One region of the Streptomyces sp. NPDC060000 genome, then DNA from elsewhere that is predicted to be linked to it. Evidence: riboswitches for the same ligand, from Rfam matches in the RefSeq annotation. Region 1 holds a riboswitch; the other holds the start of a gene.
The links. A riboswitch is a leader RNA that binds a small molecule or an ion and turns the genes downstream of it on or off. The one in region 1 is predicted to bind thiamine pyrophosphate.
Positions count from the first base shown of each region.

Region 2: another riboswitch for thiamine pyrophosphate. It lies ahead of thiC (phosphomethylpyrimidine synthase ThiC); the one in region 1 lies ahead of ACFWBB_RS25050 (thiamine ABC transporter substrate binding subunit).

Region 1 is NZ_JBHWUU010000050.1:26,246-33,777, reverse strand. Features, by position in the region: gene ACFWBB_RS25070 (LOG family protein) at 1-502, shown strand, start outside; gene ACFWBB_RS25065 (LAETG motif-containing sortase-dependent surface protein) at 665-1,381, shown strand; gene ACFWBB_RS25060 (ABC transporter ATP-binding protein) at 1,501-2,520, opposite strand; gene ACFWBB_RS25055 (ABC transporter permease) at 2,520-4,190, opposite strand; gene ACFWBB_RS25050 (thiamine ABC transporter substrate binding subunit) at 4,166-5,248, opposite strand; TPP riboswitch at 5,327-5,435, opposite strand; gene rlmN (23S rRNA (adenine(2503)-C(2))-methyltransferase RlmN) at 5,458-6,564, opposite strand; gene ACFWBB_RS25040 (hypothetical protein) at 6,736-6,957, shown strand; gene ACFWBB_RS25035 (phosphatidate cytidylyltransferase) at 7,250-7,532, opposite strand, start outside.
Region 2 is NZ_JBHWUU010000003.1:96,237-103,768, forward strand. Features, by position in the region: gene ACFWBB_RS03265 (VWA domain-containing protein) at 1-793, opposite strand, end outside; gene thiC (phosphomethylpyrimidine synthase ThiC) at 979-2,805, opposite strand; TPP riboswitch at 2,798-2,987, opposite strand; gene ACFWBB_RS03275 (YibE/F family protein) at 3,771-5,147, shown strand; gene ACFWBB_RS03280 (SsgA family sporulation/cell division regulator) at 5,308-5,754, opposite strand; gene ACFWBB_RS03285 (IclR family transcriptional regulator) at 5,855-6,712, opposite strand; gene ACFWBB_RS03290 (DUF5326 family protein) at 6,917-7,129, opposite strand; gene ACFWBB_RS03295 (cupin domain-containing protein) at 7,343-7,532, opposite strand, start outside.

The sequences.
Region 1 (7,532 bases):
GGCCCCCTTCGACGACGAGATGCTCACCGGCGCCCTCCGTATCCTTGCCAAGGCACCGAAGTTCACGCCCTCGATCACCGAATGGGCGAAGGCCGCCTTCGAGGTGCGGGCCGGCTGGCCGGGCGGCGGCCCCTCGGTCGGCATCCCCACGTGGTTCTACGGCCACGAGCCGCCGAACCCGTTTGCCGCGCACCTCGCCAAGTACTTCTCCAACGCCACCCGCGAGGACGGCCTGTTGGCCCGCTGCACCGCGGGAGTGGTGTTCCTGCCGGGCGCCGCCGGGACCGTACAGGAGATCTTCGACAACGCGACGCCCAACTACTACGGGTCGCGGGGCGAGCCGACCCCCATGGTGCTCGTGGACCGGACGCACTGGACACAACGGCTGCCCGCCTGGCCGCTCTTGCGGTCACTCGCCCAGGAGCGGGCGATGGAGTCCCGTATCGCCCTGGTTGACCGGATCGAGGAGGCTCCGGAGGCGTTGAAACGTCTCGGTGGTTAATAAGCGGGCAAAGCCAGCCGCTCAGAGGCATCCTCGCATTGACACTTCTTATGGAACGCTTATAGACCTGTGGTTCTGCTGGGGATGGTGACGCGTTCGGCTCACCGGGGGCGCCATCTTCCCCTCCACCCCCCGCAGTTGCGCTTCCCGTAAAGGACAAACGTGTCCCTTTCCCGCCGTACCGCCGCCCGTTCGGTGCGCATGCTCGGTGTCACCGCCGCCTCCGCCGCCCTCGCGCTCAGCGCCGCCGGCACCGCGCTGGCCTGCGACATCAGCGAGTTCTCCGCCACTGCCGCCTGTGACGGCACGAAGGGCGTCATCACCGTCACCGACAAGGACCCCACGGGCGTCCCGGCCGTCATCACCGTCTTCCTCGAGAACAACGGCGCCGACCTCCGGCAGGTCGGCACGGAACAGACGGTCGTGGGCTCGAAGAAGGGCGTCACCGTCTCCTTCGCCGAGGACTGGGAGCCGAACGCCGAGTACCGGGTCCACGTCCTGGCCGTCAAGGGCAAGAAGACGTTCGTCGACACCGACATCAGCCCGAACGTGACCACCCCGTCCAAGGCCTGCGAGGCCGACGACACGTCGAGCCCGAGCAGCACCCCGTCCTCGTCGCCGTCGGACACCAAGACCACGCCGCCGCCGGCCGAGACGATCACCCCGTCCGCTTCCCCGTCCGACTCGGCCAGCGACAGCGCCGCGCCCGCACCCTCCGCGAGCAACGCCCCGTCGCCCGCGGTCCAGGAGTCCAACCTCGCCGAGACCGGTGCCAACTCCAACACCGGTCTGATCGTCGGCGTCGCGGCCGCCCTGGTCGTCGTCGGCGGTGGCGCGGTGTTCTTCGGGATGCGTCGCCGCGGGTCCAGCAACCGCTGACCGGCACGACCCGCTCGACCCGCACTACGGACGTACGTGAGTGGCCCGTCCCCATTTCGGGCGGGCCACCCGCATGTCCCGGTACGTTCCCCGGCCGGCCTCTCTCCCTCGGCCGGCCGTCAGTCCAGTACGACGATCTCGCCCGCGTCGAAGGAGACCCCCACCGCGCCTCCGACCTCCGGCGCGTCCCGCAGGGCGCACGCCGCCTCCAGCCTCGGTGCGCCCTCCGGCTGGAGGTGCACCGCGACATGGGTGCCGCGGAAGGTGCGGCCGGCGACGGTGCAGCGCAGTCCCTCGTCCGCACCCACCAGGCGCACACCGGCAGGCCGGACCAGCAGCGTGCGCGCCCCCTGGCCCGATCCGTCCGGCACCGGCACCTTGCCCCACGGGGTGACCGCGGCCTCCCCCGTGACGGTCGCCTCCACCACGTTGTCGAAGCCCAGGAACCGGGCCACGAACTCGTCCGCCGGCCGCTGCCACACCTCGAGTGGCGTACCGGACTGGGCGATCCGCCCGTCCCGCATCACCACGACCCGGTCGGCGAGCGCGAACGCCTCGCCCTGGTCATGGGTGACCGCGAGCACGGTCGTCCCCAACCGGCCGAACAACTCCCGAAGTTCGACGACCAGCCGCTCCCGCAGCGACCGGTCGAGCTGGCCGAGCGGCTCGTCGAGCATCAGCAGCCGGGGCCGCGGCGCGAGGGCCCGGGCCAGCGCCACCCGCTGCTGTTCCCCGCCGGAGAGCGAGGCCACCGCACGGCCGCCCGCACCGGGCAGCCCGACCAGTTCCAGCAACTCCCGCACCCGCTCGCCCTGCCGGCCCCTGGGCATGCCGCGCATCCGCAGCCCGAAGGCCACGTTGCCGCCCACGTCCCGCTGCGGGAACAGCTGATGGTCCTGGAACATCAGCCCGAGCTCCCGCTTGTGCGCGGGCACCCCGGCCTGGTCCCGCCCGTCCAGCAGCACCCGGCCGGCGTCCAGCGGCTGGAGCCCGGCCACCGCCCGCAGCAGCGTCGACTTGCCGCTGCCGCTCGGCCCCAGCACGCAGACCACCTCGTGCTCGGCGACGGCGAGACCGACCGCGTCGAGCACGGCGCGCCCCCCGAACCGCACGGTCGCGCGCTCCAGCTCCAGCAGCATCAGAACTCCCCCGTACGGTCGGTCCGCAGCCGCTCCAGCACCAGCAGGGCCACCGCGCACACCACCATCAGAATCGTCGAAAGGGCCATCGCCTGGCCGTAGTTCAGCTCGCCGGCCCGACCGAGCAGTCGCGCCACGGCGACCGGCAGCGTCGGACTGTCGGGCCGGGCGATGAACACCGTCGCCCCGAACTCCCCCAGCGACACCGCGAAGGCGAATCCGGCCGCGACGAGCAGCGCCCGCCGCACCATCGGCAGGTCGACCTCCCGCCACACCCGCCAGGGCGACGCCCCGAGCACGGCCGCCGCCTCACGCAGCCGCTGGTCCACCGCCCGCAGCACCGGCAGCATGATCCGTACGACGAAGGGAACGCCGACCAGCGCCTGCGCGAGCGGCACCAGGATCCAGGTACCGCGCAGGTCCAGCGGAGGCTCGTCGAGCGCGATGAGAAACCCGAAGCCGACGGTCACGGCGGAGACGCCCAGCGGCAGCATCAGCAGTGCGTCGAAGCCACGGACCAGCCGTCCGGCGTCCCGTCGGGTGAGCGCGGCCGCGGCGAGCCCACCGACGAGCACGGCGATCGCGGTCGCGACGACGGCGTACTCCAGCGAGTTGCCGATCGCCTCGATCGGCGGGACCAGGAAGACATTGCCGTCGTCGCTGGTCAACGCCCGGTAGTAGGCGAAGCCGGGTGCGTCGAGCGAGCGCTGCGCCAGCACCCCGAGCGGCAGCACCAGCAGGACGGCGATCGTGCCGAGCACTCCGGCCAGCAGCGCCCACTGCCCGGCCCCGCGCGGTCGCCGCGCCGTCACCGACGCGTCGACCAGCCGCAACGCGGTCTCCCGCCGCCGTACGGCCTGGGCGTGCACGGCGAGGATCACGCCGACGGCCACGAACTGGACGATCGTGAGGACGGCGGCCGTGGACAGGTCGAAGATCTCGGAGGTCTGCCGGTAGATCTCCACCTCGAGGGTGGAGAAGGTGGGGCCACCGAGGATCTGCACCACTCCGAAGGAGGTGAAGGTGAACAGGAAGACCATCAGCGCGGCGGCGGCGACGGCGGGCCCCAGGGCGGGCAGGGTGACCGTGCGCCACGCCGTCAGCCGGGACGCGCCGAGCATCCGCGCCGCCTCCTCCTGGCGGGGGTCGAGCTGCGACCACAGCCCGCCCACCGTCCGCACGACGACCGCGTAGTTGAAGAAGACGTGCGCCAGCAGGATCGCCCACACCGTGGTGTCCAGCCGTACGCCCCACAGGTCGTCGAGCAGTCCACCGCGCCCGACGAGCGCCAGGAACGCCGTGCCGACGACGACCGTCGGCAGCACGAACGGCACGGTGACGACGGCGCGCAGCACCTGCTTGCCCGGGAACTCCAGGCGCGCGAAGACATACGCGGCGGGCAGCGCGACCAGGAGCGTCAGCGCGGTGGAGGCCAGTGCCTGCCAGGTGGTGAACCACAGGACGTGCCGGATGCCGGACTGCGCGAGCACGTCCCACAGCCGTCCGAAGCGCGGGCCCCCGTCGGCGCCGAGTCCCCGGGCGACGATCGCGGCGACAGGGTAGGCGAAGAAGACCGCGAAGAACGCGACGGGCACGGCCATGAGACCGAGCCGTGCCACGTTCCCCGTGCGGGCTCCGCGCCCGGTCACTTCAGTACGAGCGAGGTCCATGACTTGACCCAGTCGTCGCGGTTGTCGGCGATCTTCCCGGGGTCCAGGGTCTCGGGGTCCTTGGCGGCGGGCCCGTACTCGGTGAACTCGGCGGGGACGGCCGCCCCCTTCACCACCGGGTACACGAACATGTTGAGCGGCATGTCCTCCTGGAACTCTTTGGTGATCAGGAAGTCGATCAGCGCCTTGCCGCCCTTGCTGTTGGAGGCGTTGCTCAGCAGACCCGCGAACTCGATCTGCCGGAAGCAGGTGCCGGACGCGACACCGGTCGGCGCGGTGGCCGGCTTCGGGTCGCCGTAGATCACCTCGGCGGGCGGCGAGGAGGCGTACGACACGACGAGCGGCCGGTCGGCCTTCGCCTTCTTCCCCCCGGCGGACCCGGAGAACTCCTCGTTGTAGGCCTGCTCCCAGCCGTCGACCACCTTCACCCCGTTGGCCTTGAGCTTCTTCCAGTACCCCTCCCAGCCTCCGTCGCCGTACTTCGCGGCGGTGCCGAGCAGGAAGCCGAGCCCGGGCGAGGAGGTGGAGGCGTTCTCGGTGACGAGCAGATCCTTGTAGGCGGGCTTCACCAGGTCGTCGAAGGAGGCGGGCGGGGCCAGCTTGTGCTCGCTGAAGTACGCCTTGTCGTAGTTGACGCAGATGTCGCCGTAGTCGACGGGAGTGACCCGGCGCTTGTCGGCGTCCAGCCGGTACTGCGCGTCGACCTGCCCCAGCCCCTTGGCTTCGTACGACTGGAACAGCCCGTTGTCGAGGGCGCGCGACAGGAGCGTGTTGTCGACGCCGAAGAAGACGTCGCCCTGCGGGTTGTCCTTGGTGAGGATCGCCTTGTTGACGGCCTGCCCGGCGTCGCCGTCCTTGAGGACCTTCACCTTGTACCCGGACTCCTTCTCGAAACCGGCGAGCACACCCTTGGACACGGCCCACGAGTCGTGGCTGACGAGGGTGACGGTCTTCGAGCTCCCCGAGCCCGCCGTCCCCTTCCCGTCCGTCGACCCGCACGCGGACAGCGCGACCAGGCCGAGCCCTACGGCCACGGCCACGAAGGTCTTGTTCTGCACTGGTTTTCCTCCTGGGTTGACCAGGAAGAGACGCGGCCCCGCCCGGGTCCGCGACGGACGCCGGGCAGGGCGCAACAGCTCGAGTGATGACCGAACTTCCTACCCAGAATGACCTGGGCGAGGTTCAGAGGGTCTGCGGGCCTGGATGCCGCACTCTCAGCGCTGTGGCGCTCCCCTGTCGGAATATGAAGATGTGTACGGTCCTCAGACTACCGCTCGGTCGCCGCGAGCTGACCGCACGCCCCGTCGATCTCCTGACCACGGGTGTCCCGGACCGTGACGGGCACCCCGTGCGCGGCGATCGCCTCGACGAACGCCTTCTCGTCCTCGGGCCGGGAGGCCGTCCACTTCGACCCCGGCGTCGGGTTGAGCGGGATGAGGTTGACGTGCACCGGCTTGCCCCGCAGCAGCCGCCCGAGCCGGTCACCACGCCAGGCCTGGTCGTTGATGTCGCGGATCAGCGCGTACTCGATGGACAGCCGACGCCCGGACCGCTCGGTGTACTCGAACCCGGCCTCCAGCACCTCGCGCACCTTCCACCGCGTGTTCACGGGGACCAGGGTGTCGCGCAGTTCGTCGTCCGGCGCGTGCAGGGAGATCGCCAGCCGGCACTTGAAGCCCTCGTCGGAGAACCGGTGGATGGCGGGCACCAGGCCGACCGTCGACACGGTGATCCCGCGCTGCGAGAGCCCGAGCCCGTCGGGAGCCGGGTCGGTGAGCGCCCGGATGGCACCGACGACCCGCTTGTAGTTGGCGAGCGGCTCGCCCATACCCATGAAGACGATGTTGCTGAGCCTGGCAGGCCCCCCCGGCACCTCTCCGTCCCGCAGGGCCCGCATCCCGTCGACGATCTGGTGCACGATCTCGGCGGTGGACAGGTTCCGGTCCAGCCCCGCCTGCCCGGTGGCGCAGAACGGGCAGTTCATCCCGCACCCCGCCTGCGAGCTGATGCACATGGTCACCCGGTCCGGGTACCGCATCAGTACCGACTCCACGAGCGTGCCGTCGAACAGCCGCCACAGGGTCTTGCGGGTGGTCCCCTCGTCGGTCGACAGATGCCGGACCACCGACATCAGGTCCGGCAGCAGCGCCTCACGCAGCTTGTCGCGGGCACCGGCGGGGATGTCGGTCCACTCCGCCGGGTCGTGCGCGTAACGCGCGAAGTAGTGCTGCGAGAGCTGCTTGGCACGGAACGGCTTCTCACCGATCTCCGCCACGACCTCCTTCCGCTCGGCGGGCGAGAGGTCGGCAAGATGCCGCGGCGGCTTCTTGGCTCCGCGGGGGGCAACGAAAGTAAGTTCTCCGGGCTTCGGCATAACCCTTCCAGTGTCGCAGATCAACTCCACCGGCCCAGGCCCAGAACGGGGTGGGGGCGGTCACCCCTGGGCGCTCTCTGTCATGGTTGGACGGCCTCGCACAACCCAGGGACGGCCCAGGGGGCGTACCACCGGGAGCGGGATGATCTCTCCGGAGGGGTGCGAGTGGACATGCTTGAACTGATGGAGTGGCTGGCCGCGCGCGGAGTCACAACCTTCTTCAAGGTCGACGGTGACCGCATGGTTGAGCGGCGGACGGCATGGATGGTCATCGTCAGCGGTGGGCCGCTCGGCGAGGACTCGTTCTTCCGAGCCGACCTGGCCACGCCAGACGCATGCCTTGACTCGTTGCTCGCTCATCTGGAGGGCAAGGGCCTGTCGCCATTCGCATGATCAACATGTGCTGAAGCTCAGACGCAACTGCCGTGGGGTGCCCGCACGTACCTGGTGAGCTCGACCGCCCGCTCGCTCAGTTTCTCGTTCCCCTCACGGCCCTGGTGACGAGCTCGCTCGCCCAGCCCTCGGCGGAGGCCGTGGGCAGGACGAGCCGGCGTCGACGGTAGCGGTGCCCGGCGCGCGTCGTTGATCGCTGCGAGCAGCGAGGCAGGAGTACATGAGATACGGGCCCCCTCCCCGCACAGAAGCAAAGGGAGGCGGCCCGCATGAACCCGTTGTGCCGCGTGGGTCAGCCGGAACCCACGAACAGGACGAGCAGCAGCCAGACCACGGGAGCCGTGGGCAGGAGCGAGTCGAGCCGGTCCATGATGCCCCCGTGGCCCGGGAGCAGCGTGCCCATGTCCTTGATGCCCAGGTCCCGCTTGATCATGGACTCGCCGAGGTCGCCGAGCGTGGCGCTGGCCGCGACGGCGAAGCCGAGCAGCAGCCCCTGCCACCAGGTGCCGTCGTCGATCAGGAACTGCATGCACAGCGCGCCGGCGACCATCGCGAACGACACCGCCCCGAGCAGG
Region 2 (7,532 bases), on a different contig from region 1:
TGACGGCCACCTGCTCCTTGCGCAGAGACAGCCGCTTGCGCATGTCGACAGGCAGCTGCTCCTCCCCCTTGGACGGACGGGGACCGGACGGTCGGCTGATCGCAGGTGGGGTGACGGGCGGTGGAGTGATCGGGGGTGGGGCGATGGTGGGCCGGGTGGGTGGCGGTGGCGCCGATGGGGCGCGCGTGGATGTGTACGGTGGGGTGCCCGGCGGCGGGGTGAGAGGCGGTTGGTTCCGTGGCACGGTCGCCTCCTCCGGCCCTTCGTCGACCGTGATCCCGAAATCCGTGGCGACCCCGGCCAGCCCTGAGGCGTATCCCTGCCCGACGGCCCGGAACTTCCAGCGCCCCTCGCGCAGGTACAGCTCACCGGCGATGAACGCCGTCTCCGTATCGGCCCGCATCTCGAAGCGCGCCACTTCGGAGCGTCCGCCCGTGCCGAGCAGTCTCAGCGTCAGACCCCTCACCTGACCGAAGGTGCCGCCGTCGGCCGACGCGCACACCACCACACGCGTGATCGCGCCTTCCAGCGAGCGGAGGTCCACCTGGACCGTGTCGGTCGCGACGCCGGCATCGCTCCGCTTGCCGAGGTGTCGCACGGCGCCGGACGCGTGCAGCGGCTGGTTGTAGAAGACGAAGTCCCCGTCGTCACGAACCCGTCCGTCCTGGGCCAGCAGCAGCGCCGAGGCATCGATGTCCGGTCCGTCGACCTCCTCGGCCCAGCTGAGTTCGACCAGTACGCCCGGCACGTCGACCGGCAGATTGGCACCCTTGCTCATGGATCGCGCTGTCATGGAGGCAAGTCTGCCGAGCCGACGCCCGAGGGCAACCGAACGAGCACGACACTCCGCCTGATCGCGATACCGCTGTGTCTTACCCTCGCTGACGGGCCGCCCAGGGCGCTGTCCCCAGGTGTCGAACCTGGTGGGACAGCACCGATGGGAACAGCACCGATGGGAACAGCGCCGATCCGGACTCGTCAGTCGGCCAGCGGCAGGTACACCCGGTTTCCGCTCGCCGCGAACTCCTTCGACTTCTCCAACATGCCCTCGGCGATCTCCTCCGCCGAGGCCCCGGCGGCCGCCCCGCTGCCGAACCGCTCGTTGATGCTCTGGCTGATCTTCATCGAGCAGAACTTCGGCCCGCACATCGAGCAGAAGTGTGCCGTCTTCGCCGGCTCCGCCGGGAGGGTCTCGTCGTGGAACTCCCGTGCCGTGTCCGGATCGAGAGCGAGGTTGAACTGGTCCTCCCAGCGGAACTCGAAACGGGCGTCGGACAGCGCGTCGTCCCAATCCTGCGCACCGGGATGCCCCTTGGCGAGGTCGGCTGCGTGGGCGGCGATCTTGTAGGTGATGACGCCGGTCTTGACGTCATCCCGGTTGGGCAGGCCCAGATGCTCCTTGGGCGTGACGTAGCAGAGCATGGCCGTGCCCCACCAGGCGATCATCGCGGCACCGATACCGGAGGTGATGTGGTCGTACGCCGGCGCGACGTCCGTCGTCAGCGGGCCGAGCGTATAGAACGGAGCTTCATCACAGATCTCCTGCTGAAGGTCGATGTTCTCCTTGATCTTGTGCATCGGGACATGTCCCGGGCCTTCGATCATCGTCTGAACATGGAAACGCTTCGCGATCCGGTTGAGTTCCCCGAGTGTCCTCAACTCCGCGAACTGCGCTGCGTCGTTGGCGTCCGAGATGGACCCCGGCCGCAAGCCGTCGCCCAGCGAGTACGTCACGTCGTAGGCGGCGAGGATCTCGCAGAGCTCCTCGAAGTTCTCGTAGAGGAACGACTCCTTGTGGTGCGCGAGGCACCAGGCCGCCATGATCGAACCACCGCGCGACACGATGCCGGTCTTACGGTTCGCGGTGAGCGGGACGTACGCGAGGCGGACACCGGCGTGCACCGTCATGTAGTCCACGCCCTGCTCGGCCTGCTCGATGACGGTGTCCTTGTAGATTTCCCAGGTCAGTTCCTCGGCGCGGCCGTCGACCTTCTCCAGCGCCTGGTAAAGCGGTACCGTGCCGATGGGAACGGGGGAGTTGCGCAGCACCCATTCACGGGTGGTGTGGATGTTGCGGCCGGTCGACAGGTCCATGACCGTGTCGGCGCCCCATCGGGTGGCCCAGGTCATCTTCTCGACCTCCTCCTCGATGGAGGACGTCACCGCCGAGTTGCCGATGTTGGCGTTGACCTTCACCAGGAACCGCTTGCCGATGATCATCGGCTCGATCTCCGGGTGGTTGACGTTGGCCGGCAACACGGCGCGGCCTGCCGCGATCTCCTCGCGAACCACCTCAGGAGAAACATTCTCCCGGAGGGCCACGAATTCCATCTCGGGTGTGATCTCCCCCCGGCGCGCATACGCGAGTTGGGTCACCGCCCCGCCGTCCCGACTGCGGCGCGGCAGACGCGGCCGACCCGGAAAGACCGCGTCGAGGTTGCGCAGACCACCGCGCGGTGAGGTGTGCTTGACGCCGTCGTCCTCGGGACGGACGGGACGGCCCGCGTACTCCTCCGTGTCTCCGCGGGCGATGATCCAGTTCTCACGCAGCGGCGACAGGCCCCTGCGGACGTCGGTGCTGGCGAGTGGATCGGTATACGGGCCGGAGGTGTCGTACAGGGTGACCGACTGCCCGTTGGTGAGATGCACCTGACGGACCGGCACCCGCACGTCGGGACGAGCGCCCTCGACGTACCCCTTGTGCCAGCCGACGGACTTCCTGGCCCCCGATTCGTTCACGTCGACCGCGCTTTCGCTGGTCGCGTTCTGCGTGAAGGCAGGCGTGCGTGCGTCCTTGTTGGTCATGAGACCTACTCCCTACGCCGGCATTACCCGGTAACAGGTTCGGCGGTCGACGCAGCGGCTACCGTCTGCCGATGTTTCATGTGAAACATCACTCCATAGGAGAGACGTTCCACGTGAAACATCGCGAAGACGAAGGTCAGCGCCCTCTCAGCCCGGTGCTCCGAGCTCCCGCGTGTGCAAAGGTTGCCTCCACGCTAGCGCCAATTCTGGCGCGGTGAACAGAGGGCTCGTGTCGTTCTTGCGATGATCGGTCGGTGACCACCACACACCAGCCCCCGTACCCACCTCCCGAGCCGCCCCGTCGCCTTGGCGCCAACAACGGCAGTGGCGACGGCAATGGCAATGGCGACGGACCCGGCAACGGCCCCGGAGGCGACCGCGACTTCGGCAACGGTCACGACCACCAGCGGGGCCCCGGCCACGGACCTGGATACGCCGGTGGTCTCGGCGGCCTGAGGCGCGCCGGAACTCCCAGCGGGCAGCGTGCCCGCTCCGGTGACGGGGCGGGGCCGATGTCGGCGTCAGGGCCGGGGACCGGGCCAGCGCCAGCGCCAGCGCCAGGGAACAGCGGAGGTTACGGACGCGGGCAAGGGCCTGCGAACGATCCGGGATACGGGACCGGGCAAGGATCCGGAAATGACCAGGGATACGGGACCGGGCAGGTGTACGGAACCGGGCCCGCGCGCGGGCGGGGCTACGGCGGCTCTGGCCCCCGTCATGGAGCTGAGCCTGGCCTTGCTCCTGGTGTCGGCGCCCGTCCTGGCCCCAACCCTGACCCCAATTCTGGCCCTGGCGACGGATATGGCTTTGACCGCAAAGTCGGTCATGGGCAGAACCTCGACGGTGGTCATGGTGGCGGCCCCGGTGAGAGGCGCGGGAAGGGGCACGCCGGCGGTCACGGCGAGGATCACGGCGACGGTCACAGCGGCGGCGGTCACGGCGGTCACGGCGATGGCCCGGGGGACATGCACGGCGCAGGTTCAGGTAGCGGGCACGGACCTTCACACGGTCACAGCCACAGTCACGGCCCGGCCGCCCCCGTCTCCCGGCACCTGCGCAAGGTCATCGCGGCCATCCTCATCCCGTTCGGTGCCGCGGTGCTGGTGGGCCTCGTGGTGCTGTGGCCCGGTGGAGCGCCGGCGCACGAGCGCACCGGAGTCGGGTTCGACCGGCAGACCCAGCAGGCCACGGTCACCAAGGTCGTGAGCGTGAACTGTGCGTCGGTGAACGCCTCGGGCGACGCTCCCACCGGCGACACCTCCACGGCCGAGGGGTCCTCCGCACAGCAGCAGGCGAGCGGCACCTGCAAGCGGGCCACGATCCGCGTGGACACCGGCAGCGACAAGGGCCGTACGTTCACCGAGATCGTCCAGCCGGACCAGTCACGGCAGTTGGAGCAGGACGAGAAGGTCGTGGTCGCCTACGAGCCCTCCGCGCCGAAGGACCTCCAGTACTCGGTCACCGACGTGAACCGTCGGATCCCCATGACGGTCCTGGCCCTCATCTTCGCGGTCGCCGTCGTGGTCGTCGGGCGGCTTCGGGGCGTCATGGCGCTGGTCGCGCTGGCCATCAGCTTCATGGTGCTGAACTTCTTCGTCCTGCCCGCGATCCTCCAGGGGTCGAACCCTCTGGTCGTGGCAGTGGTGGGGTCGAGCGCCATCATGCTGATCGCCCTCTATCTCTGTCACGGCCTCTCGGCCCGCACCTCCGTCGCGGTGCTCGGCACCCTGATCTCGCTGCTGCTGATCGGCATCCTCGGCTCGCTGTTCATCGACTGGGCCGCGCTGACCGGCAACACGGACGACAACACCGGCCTGATCCATGGCCTGTACCCGTCGATCGACATGAGCGGTCTGCTGCTCGCCGGGATCATCATCGGCTCGCTCGGCGTCCTCGACGACGTGACGGTCACGCAGACCTCGGCGGTCTGGGAACTGCACGAGGCCAACCCCGCGATGGGTTGGCGCGGCCTGTACCGGGCCGGCATCCGCATCGGGCGCGACCACATCGCCTCCGTGGTCAACACACTCGTCCTCGCCTACGCCGGTGCCGCACTGCCGCTGCTACTGCTCTTCTCGATCGCGCAGAGCAGCGTGGGTGCCGTCGCCAACAGCGAGCTGGTCGCCGAGGAGATCGTGCGCACGCTGGTGGGCTCGATCGGCCTGGTCGCCTCCGTACCCGTCACCACGGTTCTGGCGGCCCTGGTGGTGTCCGCCGACCGGCCGAGCTCCGGTAAGGCACCCGCGACGGCCCCGGAAGTGATTCCCGCTGCTTCGGTGGGAACGACGGCCTCGGGCACCGCCCAGGCACGGGGCGGCCGTGGGAAGCGGCGCAAGCGCTGAGCTGGCGCAAGCGCGGAGGCGAGGGGGCGCCCGAGTGCCGAGAACACCGGCCGACTCGGGCGTGTCCCTCACTTCTCCCGGTAGGGAAGAAGCGTTCCTGCACAATGCCCACCGTGGCGAAGCGTTCCGCCACCGATCGCCTCCACTCACCGCAGTCACGTCAGCCGGCGCTCTGCTCCTCGGCCAGGATCCGGTCCAGCGCCTCGTCCAAGTACGCGTCGAAGTCGGCGAGAGCACCCTCCTGGCCCAGCGGAACCAGCTTGTCGGTGCGATCGAGGAAGGCCACCAGCGGAGCCGCCGAGGAGCGGAACAGCGCCTGGTCACCGCCGACCTGAAGCCGGATCAGGACCTCCCCCAGCACGTCGGGATCCACCGGCGAGACGCGGACGTCCCCTTCGCCGCACGGCCTGCCCACCCCGTCGATGAGCAGCTCGCGCCCGAAGGTCCAGGTCACCGGGGCATCACCGGGCAGATGGAAGGTGAGTCGCACGGCGTACGGATCGCACGACTCGTAACCCAGCTCCACCGGGATGCGGAACGAGAGCTCCTCGGACACGAGGAAGCTCATCATGACCTCTGCCTGTACTGCCTGTACGGACTCGCGCATCGCCTTACCTCGTCATTTGCCGCCGACTGGCCGGGAATGGACCGTCTGACACTGCACGCATCTTGCTGAACGTACACAACAGATCACAAGGAGTGAGTTTTCAGATACTGATAGAGATCGCCAACGATCCCAGGAGCCGTCCGACCTCGCTCTGCAGTTGCCGGGCCGCGGGCAGCAGCCGATGGGCGTGATGGGCGGGGAGGGAGATCGCCATCGTGGCCGCTGTGGTCCCCACGGTGATCGGGATGGCCGCGCACACCGTGCCCACCGCATACTCCTGGCGCTCGACCACCGGTTCCATACGCGGCATCCGCTCCAGGCGCCGCAGCAGAAGGTGGTTGTCACGCACGGTGTACGGAGTGATCGACTGCACCGGGTAGCGGTCCAGGTGGTCGCGACGGGCGTCCTCGTCCAGCTGGGAGAGCAGGCACTGGCCGATGGCGTGCGCGTGTCCGGTCTCCCGGAAGTCGGCCCACTCCTCGACCGCCGGATTACCGGGAGTGTCGGAGACGCACATGATCTCGATCTCGCCGTCGCGGTATCTGGCGTAGTACACGGGGACACCGATGGAATCGCGCCATTGGGCGAGGGTGTCGGCAACCGTGCTGCGACGTTTCTGCGCCGCTCCACTCGTGCCGAGCCGCTCCGCCGCCTCACCGAGGAAGAACAGCCCTTTGTCCCGTCGCAGATAGCCCTCGTGTACGAGGGTGCGCAGCAGGTGGTAGGCCGTGGGCAGCGCGAGACCGGTCTCGCGGGCGAGTTGTTTGGCCGGAGCCCCGTACTCGTGCTCCGCGACGGATTCCAGCAGGCGCATGGCGCGCTGGACCGAGCCGATCAGAGTGGCCGCGGGGTGCGGATGCTCGGGGGTGGTCGTGTTCGGCGGGCGTTGCAGCGGAGGTGTGGAGGTAGGCGGCCGGGTGGGGGGTGCGTACGGTTCTGCGGATGCGGTGTCAACCATGACCAAGGGTCACTCCGAAGCGCGAGGGGGGCGGTCCGTGCGGGGAACACGGGAGGGGGGAGTACGCCACTCGCGGGGGTCGTCCCCGCGACGAGTTCCGGACTTTAACCGCCTGCCACCGCTTGCAGACGGACTGTCAGGGAAACTTCCCCCGGCCGAGGGAACCGGCGACTGCTGTTACCGATCACCGGCCGCCCGCACCGCTCACCAGTCGCTGCGCGACGAGGAACTCGACGTGAACTTCCTTACGACGTAGACCAGTCCGCCGACAAGCGCCACGAAGACCAGCAACTTGAAGAGCAGCCCGATCACGAACCCGACGACGCTGGCTATCAGGCCGCCGAACACGACCAGCGCGATGACCGGCACCGCGACCCACTTCACCCACCACGGCAGTCCCGCGAAGATCTCTTGCATCGCCCTTGTCCTCATCCTCTTCGGTCGATGTCCGGCGCCGTTGTCGGGCCGGAGCGTTTCGATGTCCTGCCGTCGATGCTAGGGCCGAAGGGGGTGCCAACGGGGGCCTCTGATCCCTTGTCCTCCCCTGACCGATCCCCTAGGGAACCCCGAGACTCCTGGTCAACCGGCAGTCGGAGAAGCTACGCACGGAGACGCGCCGCACGGAGCGGTTCAGCCCTCGGGCGGCGAGAACACGACCAGCACCCGCAGGTCCTCGCTGATGTGATGGAACTTGTGAGCGACCCCGGCCGGGACGTAGACCACGCTGCCGCGCGCCACCTGCGTGGTCTCCAGGCCGACGGTGATCGAGGCGCGCCCGCTCACGACGAAGTACACCTCGTCCTGGTTGTGCGGGTTCTGT